2 linked regions of the Cupriavidus necator genome follow. Each later gene encodes a partner of the first gene's protein in a complex. Links are inferred from orthologs where the notes say so. Each region holds a gene or a part of one and is shown on either strand. Other genes may lie near its edges. The genes, in order: smc and I6H87_RS11055.

Region 1 (4,417 bases):
GGCTGGCCATCGGGCACGGCGGCCACCGGAGCTGGGGCGGGTGCAGGTGCGGGAACCGGGGCCGGAGTGGCCTCGGCTTTGGCTTCAGCCTCGTCCTCGGCGGCCTCGGCATGCGTCGCGGCGGTCGCGACGGACACTTCCTCGGCGACGACTTCGTCGGCGTCCGCGGTGCTTGCGGCGGCCGCAGCGGCGGCAGCCGCATGGTTGCTGTCCGTCGCCACCGCGGCACCGGCCGTGGCCTGCGCCGGAGATAGCGTCGGCTCACGCCGCGGTGCCTGTTCGGCAGCGGCTTCGTGCAGGCGCGCGGCGGTTTCCGGCGCGGTGCCCTGCCCGACCACCGGCTCGCGCATCGGCGGCAGGTCGTCTTCGGGGCTGAGCTCGCGCGGGCGGCGCGCCTTGCGGATCTGCCACTGGTTGTAGCCGAACACCAGTACCACGAAAACCAGGCCCGCGACGATCAGCGCGGTCTGCAGGTCCATGTTCAGTTTCATGCTGCCTCCGCCATCGAAACCGCCGCGTCCATATCCACGGCCACGATACGCGAAACGCCCTGCTCCTGCATGGTCACGCCAATGAGTTGATGAGCCATTTCCATGGCAATCTTGTTATGTGAGATGAAAACGAATTGAGTCTTGTCCGACATGCGCGCCACCATATTGGCGTAGCGTTCGGTGTTGGCGTCGTCCAGCGGCGCGTCCACCTCGTCCAGCAGGCAGAACGGTGCCGGGTTGAGCTGGAACATGGCAAACACCAGCGCAATCGCGGTCAGCGCCTTCTCGCCGCCCGACAGCAGGTGGATGGTCGAGTTCTTCTTGCCCGGGGGCTGCGCCATCACCTGCACGCCGGCGTCGAGGATTTCCTCGCCGGTCATGATCAGGCGCGCCTGGCCGCCGCCGAACAGCGACGGGAACAGCTCGCCGAAATGATGGTTGACCTGGTCGAAGGTGCCCTGCAGCAGCGCGCGGGTTTCCTGGTCGATTTTGGCGATCGCGTCTTCCAGCGTATTGATGGCGTCGTTCAGGTCGGCCGACTGCGCATCGAGGAAGGTCTTGCGTTCGCGCGCCGCCGCCAGTTCATCGAGCGCGGCCATGTTGACCGGGCCCAGCGCGTTGATGGCGTTGTTGATGCGCGTGACTTCGCCCTGCAGGTATGACGGCTTCAGATCGCCGGTCAGCTTGTCGGCCAGCGCGGCCTCGTCCACTTCGGCCGCGGTCAGCTGCTCGCTGAACTGCTCCTGGTTCAGGCGCGCGGCCTGTTCCTTGAGCTGCAGCTCGGTGATGCGGTCGCGCAGCGGCTGCAGGCTGCGCTCGGCGGCCAGGCGCTGCTCGTCGTGCTGGCGCAATTGCGCCGACAGCGCATCGAGTTCGGTGCGCGCGATGGTGAGCTTTTCTTCCTTCTCGGCGCGGCGCTCCAGCGCTTCCTGCAGGCCGGTATGCGCGGTCTGCTCGTTGATGGTCTCCAGCTCGGCGCGGGCGTTTTCCAGCGATTCGGCGATGCGTTCGGCCTGGTCGGCGGCCACCTGGATATTGCGGCGCAGCTCGTCGATGCGGCTGGCCAGGTTGCGCTCGGCAAAGAGGGCTTCCTGTGCGGCGCGCTCGAAATCACGCAGCTGGTGGCGCGCGCCCGAGAGCTTGCTGTCCAGCGCCTCGAAGGCCATTTGCTGGTCTTCGTGAGTGGCCTGCATCTCTGCCAGCGCGGCGTCATGCTGCTCGAAGCTGGCTTCGGATTCGGCCCGGATGGCGCGTTGTTCCTCGATCTGCGCGTGGATTTCGTCCAGCTCCTCGCGGATCTGGCCGCTGCGGGCGGAGTAGCGCTCCATCGCCTGCGACAGCTTGAGCACGTCCATCTGCAACGCGTGCACGCGGCGGGTAGCCTGCTCGGCGCGCGCGCGGGCATCGCCGAGCCCCTGGCTGGCCTGGGTGTAGGCCGCTTCGGCACGCACCGCCTGGGTCTTGGCTTCGTCGGACAGCAGCAGCTGCGCGCGCGCCTGCTTCTGCAGATTTTCGATCTCCTGCTCGCGCGCCAGCATGCCGGCCTGCTCGGAATCGGCGGCGTAGATCTGGATGGCGTTGCGGCCCACCAGGTGGCCCTCGGCCACGACGAACGACGCGCCGTCAGGCAGCGTGTTGCGTGCGGCCAGCGCCTGCGCCATGTCGGTGGCGACATAGATATCGGCCAGCCAGTCCTGCATCACGGCGCGGATGCCCGGCTCAGTGATCTGGACCAGCGACATCAGCGGGCGCAGGCCGGCAGGCGTTTCCAGCGGACGGGCGGCGGCCGGCGGCGAGTAAAACGCCAGCTTGGCCGGCGGCGCGTCGGACAGGAAGGCCTTGACCCAGTCCAGGTTCGACACTTCCAGCGCGGCCAGCTTCTCGCGCAGCACGGATTCGAGCGCGTTTTCCCAGCCCGGCTCGATATGGACCTTCTTCCACAGGCGGGGCAGCTCGGCCAGCTCATGCCTGGCCAGCCACGGCTGCACCTTGCCGTCGGTCTGCACGTTCTCCTGCAGCTGGCGCAGCGCCGACAAGCGCGCCTCCAGCGTGGCGATTGCGGAGGCTTCGCTGTGCACGCGCGCCTGCGCGGCGCGGCGCGCTTCGTCCAGGCGCGGCACGCTCTCTTCGGCGTCGGCCAGCACGGCCTGGGCTTCCTCGACCAGCGCTTCCTGCTCGGCCAGCTCGGCGCGGGCCTGCTCCAGGCGGGTCTCGTCGGGACGGTCCAGGCCCTTTTCTTCCGCCGACAGGCGTTCGCGGCGCTGTTCCAGCTGCTGCAGCATCTGGTCGGCGCTGCGCTGCTGCGCGGCTTCGAGCTTCAGGGCCTGCTCGGCCTGCATGATGCCGGCGCGCTGCTCGTTGAGCAGTTGCTGGGCGTCGCGCCATTGCCCTTCCAGCGTCGGCAGTTCGTCGTTCTTGTGGGCGACGGCTTCCTGCGCCTCGACCGTGCGGCCTTCGGCCACGGCCAGGTTTTCTTCGGCCTGCGCCAGCTCGTCGGTGGCCTGTTCGGCCTTGCCCTGCCACTGCTCGCGCTGCCCGGTCAGCGCGGCGATCTGGGCCTGCACGCGATTGCGCGATTCCACCACGTAGCGGATCTCGGCTTCGAGCTTGCTAACTTCGGCGTTGGCCTCATACAGCGCGCCCTGCGCGGCGTGCATGCCATCGGACGCCGCGTAATGCGCGGCGCGCATGGTTTCGAGCTCGGCTTCGACATGGCGCAGCTGCGCGGTCTGCGCTTCCAGGTCGATCTGGGCCTGCTCGATGGCGCGCTGGTGGCGTTCCTGCTCTTGCTGGGCCTCGCGCTTGCGCAGCAGCCACAGCAGGTGCTGCTTTTCTTCGCCGTCGGCATGCAGCGTCTTGAAGCGTTGCGCCACCTCGGCCTGGCCTTCCAGTTTTTCGAGGTTGCTGCCGAGTTCGCGCAGGATGTCCTCCACGCGGGTCAGGTTCTCGCGCGTGTCGGACAGGCGGTTTTCGGTTTCGCGGCGGCGTTCCTTGTACTTGGACACGCCCGCGGCTTCTTCCAGGAAGATGCGCATGTCATCGGGCTTGGCCTCGATGATGCGCGAGATCATGCCCTGCCCGATGATGGCGTAGGCGCGCGGGCCCAGGCCCGTGCCCAGGAAGATGTCCTGGATGTCGCGCCGGCGCACCGGCTGGTTGTTGATGTAGTAGGACGAAGTGCCGTCGCGGGTCAGCACGCGCTTTACCGCGACTTCGGCGTACTGGCTCCACTGGCCGGCGGCGCGGCCCTCGGCATTGTCGAACACCAGTTCGACACTCGCCCGGCCGGCCTGCTTGCGCGCGGTGGAGCCGTTGAAGATGACGTCCTGCATGGATTCGCCACGCAGCTCTGACGCACGTGACTCGCCCAGCACCCAGCGCACCGCATCGATGATGTTCGATTTGCCGCAGCCGTTGGGACCTACGATGCCGACCAGTTGGCCGGGCACTTGAAAATTGGTGGGATCGACAAATGACTTGAAGCCCGCCAGCTTGATCGAGGATAGTCGCACGGTTTCTCGTGTGGTATCGGCCACTCCGGTATCGGAACCGGGTCGGCCTGGTATCGGGGCTATTGCACTGTTCAGAAAGCCGGGCTGCGCGGGAGCCGGCGCGGCGTGACGCCAGCACCTCAAAATACCCCTCGGGCCCGAGAATTGGGGCTAATCATACCATCGCAGATGCCTTCGCCGGCCCGTTTGGCAGTCGCCCCGGCGTCATATCCCATGGCCGATTTCCCTTGCTATTCCGCCCCTTACAAGCGTTTCCGCAAGCACTTTGGCAGGCGCCGTGGGCGCTGTCAGCCAGCGTTGCCGGCCAATCGCCGGGAAACTAATTAGGGTAAATGCTAGTCTCTGATCTGTCGGCGTGACTCCGGATGCGCTCCGAGCCAAACGCCCGTGAACGCCCCTCGCAGCCTTTGGCCA
Region 2 (3,122 bases), 960 kb from region 1 along the record:
GGCGTAATGCGCGGACAGGTCCGCGCGCTGGTCGTCCGGCTCCACGCGCGCCTGCGACGCGGCCAGGCGCGCGCCGTAGTAATTGTGGCTCTGCAGCGTGACCAGCGCGTCCTCCTTGGCCTTGTCCCAGTCGCCCTGCCGGAACGGCTCGCCCACCGGCAGTCCCCACTTGGCCTGCAGCTCGGCCACCTGTTCGGGCGAACGCGTGGCCGCCGGGCCCGTCACCTGGACGTCGACATTGCGGATCAGCGTGCGCGCGCCGGGGTCGACCATCACGTGGACCACGCGCTTGTCGCCCTCGCCTTCCACGCGGGTGGTGGTGGTCGGGTCGAAGTAGCCCTCGGTTGAGGTGAACGCCCGCACCTGCTCGCCGACGGTCTCGATCATATAGTCGAGCTGGTCCGGCGAAAGGTCGGCGCGGTCCTGGTAGCGTGCCAGGTCCAGATGCTCTTCCAGCATCTCGCGGATCGGCTTGGGCGCCTCGACTTCGACCTTGTAGGCGGCGCGCGCCGGGGCGGCCGCCAGCGCCAGCACCGCGCCCAGCGCGGCCAGTACGCGAACGGCCACGCGCGCGCGGCCAGCGGAGTCAGCGGTAATAGCGGTGTCTTGCGGCATCGCCGATTGTCCACACATACAAAGTCGGTATTTGACCACACCCGGCCTTATGCCCGGAACTTTCCGGCGCCTTGCACCCGGCCCGGATGCATTCCGGGGGGCCGATACTGTAAAATCGTGGCCCACTGTACCTATCTGGCGCCCGCGCGGGCGCATCACGGTTGAACATGGCCATCTACGAATCCGATATCACCCAGTTCCTGAAGCAGCTCAAGCAAGAGCGCCCGACGCTGGAGGCCGAACAGCGCGACGGCCGTGCCCTGCTGTGGGACAAGTCGCCGATCGACCTGGAAGAGCGCGCCCGCGCCGAAGCTTCGCGCGTGGCGCAGAAGCCATACGTCTACGCGCAGGACAACTGATTCCCGCCGCCCCCGCGAGCGCACGCCGCCCATGAGCGCAGGCGACCAGGACAAGCTGCCGCTGCCCGTCGAGCTGCCTGCCGTGGCCCCGGCCGTTGCAGCCGGCCCTGCCGGCCCCGCCGACATGGTCGACGGGATGGCCTTCGCGCGCCTGTACGGCGAGCCGCTGTTCAAGCTGCCGCAGGACCTGTACATCCCGCCGGACGCGCTCGAGATCTTCCTGGAAGCCTTCGAGGGCCCGCTGGACCTGCTGCTGTACCTGATCCGCAAGCAGAACTTCAATGTCCTCGACATCCCGATGTCGCAGGTCACGCGGCAGTATCTGTCCTACATCGAGCAGATCCGCAAGACCAACCTCGAGCTGGCCGCCGAATACCTGCTGATGGCGGCCATGCTGATCGAGATCAAGTCGCGCATGCTGCTGCCGGTCAAGAAGGCCGACAGCGACGATGAGGCCGAGGACCCGCGCGCCGAGCTGGTGCGCCGCCTGCTGGAGTACGAGCAGATGAAGCTGGCCGCGCAGCGCCTGGACACGGTGCCGCAGCTGGGCCGCGACTTCCTGCGCTCGCAGGTCTATATCGAGCAGAGCCTGGCGCCGCGCTTCCCGGAAGTGGAGACGATCGACCTGCAGGCCGCCTGGGCCGATGTGCTCAAGCGCGCCAAGCTCAACCAGCACCACAAGATCTCGCGCGAGGAACTGTCGGTGCGCGAGCACATGAGCCAGATCCTGCGCCGCTTGCAACACGCGCGCTTCATGGAATTCTCCGAGCTGTTCGAGGACGCGGTGCGCTCCGGCAAGGGCGTGCCGGTGGTGGTGGTGAACTTTATCGCCATGCTGGAGCTGTCGCGCGAAGCGCTGGTGGAGATCACCCAGGCCGAACCGTTCGCCCCAATTTATGTGCGATTGGCGTACAGCCCGACCTGACCCACCCGCGCTGCGGGGTCCGGCCCCGTCCCAACATGTTCTACAATCCGCCGACAGCCGGCCCAATGGCCCACGGTGCAGGCCCCGAAGGCAAGTGCCCGAAGGCCCCGCGCCCGACAGAAGGCCGAGACCGGTAGTCCATGTGCCGCCCCTCGACGGACCGGCGCCCGGGTCACACCTACCACGACCAGCACACCAAGGCAGATGAAAGTCATTTCCTCCATCCAAGAGCTGCGCGACCAACTGCGCGGCCAGAACCGCGCTGCCTTCGTGCCCACCATGGGCAACCTGCACGAAGGCCACCTGTCGCTGATGCGCCTGGCGCGCCAGCACGGCGACCCGGTGGTGGCATCGATCTTCGTGAACCGCCTGCAGTTCGGCCCGAACGAGGATTTCGACAAGTACCCGCGCACGCTGCAGGACGATATCGAGAAACTGCAGAAGGAAGGCGTCTACGTGCTGTTCGCGCCGTCCGAGCGCGATATGTACCCCGAACCGCAGGAATACCGCGTCGAGCCGCCGCATGACCTGGGCGACATCCTGGAAGGCGAGTTCCGCCCCGGCTTCTTCAAGGGCGTGTGCACGGTGGTGATGAAGCTGTTCTCGTGCGCGCAGCCGCGCGTGGCGGTGTTCGGCAAGAAGGACTACCAGCAGCTGATGATCGTGCGCCGCATGGTGCAGCAGTTTGCCCTGCCGATCGACATCATCCCCGCCGAGACCATCCGTGCCGAAGACGGCCTGGCGCTGTCGTCGCGCAACCGCTACCTGAGCCCCGACGAGCGCGCCGAGGCGCCGGTGCTGTACCGCACGCTGCATGACGTGCGCGACACCGTGCTGGGCAGCGACCGCGCTTCGGCCGACCTGCTTGCGGTCGAGGCGAATGCGAAGGAATCGCTGGCCAGGCGCGGCTGGAAGCCGGACTACGTGTCGATCCGCAAGCGCGTCGACCTGCAGGCGCCGACGCGCGAGGAATTCCTCGCCGGCGAGCCGCTGGTAATCCTGACTGCCGCCAAGCTGGGCGCGACCCGGCTGATCGATAACCTGGAAATCTGAGCGGCAGCGCCGCACCAGGCAAAAAAAGCAGGCCGGCGGCCTGCTTTTTTCATGCCCGGCGCATGCCGGATCGCTGTGCGGCCTTCACCACATGCCGCTGATGACCCCGCCGCCGCTTCCACCAGATCAGCACGCCGGTCACGGCAAACGCCAGCGGCGCCAGCCCGAAC

What was found.
Region 2: the proteins of smc (region 1) and I6H87_RS11055 are in contact, whole or in part, in a crystal structure (PDB 3ZGX), measured with the Bacillus subtilis proteins. The link is inferred for Cupriavidus necator from one-to-one orthologs.

Annotation. Positions count from the first base shown.
Region 1 is NZ_CP066018.1:3,320,074-3,324,490, reverse strand. What follows is about bases 288-4,395. They hold smc (chromosome segregation protein SMC), read right to left. Parts: upstream 4,004-4,395; coding sequence 488-4,003; downstream 288-487. UniProt on the Bacillus subtilis protein: Required for chromosome condensation and partitioning.
Region 2 is NZ_CP066018.1:2,360,479-2,363,600, reverse strand. The notes cover bases 140-2,952. They hold I6H87_RS11055 (segregation and condensation protein A), read left to right. Parts: upstream 140-1,005; coding sequence 1,006-1,899; downstream 1,900-2,952. Other genes in these bases: panC (pantoate--beta-alanine ligase), read left to right, coding at 2,104-2,952; I6H87_RS11060 (DUF3460 family protein), read left to right, coding at 783-974; I6H87_RS11065 (autotransporter assembly complex protein TamA), read right to left, coding at 140-615. Also shown: more of I6H87_RS11065, read right to left, coding at 1-139; I6H87_RS11045 (PepSY-associated TM helix domain-containing protein), read right to left, coding at 3,002-3,122. UniProt on the Bacillus subtilis protein: Participates in chromosomal partition during cell division. May act via the formation of a condensin-like complex containing Smc and ScpB that pull DNA away from mid-cell into both cell halves.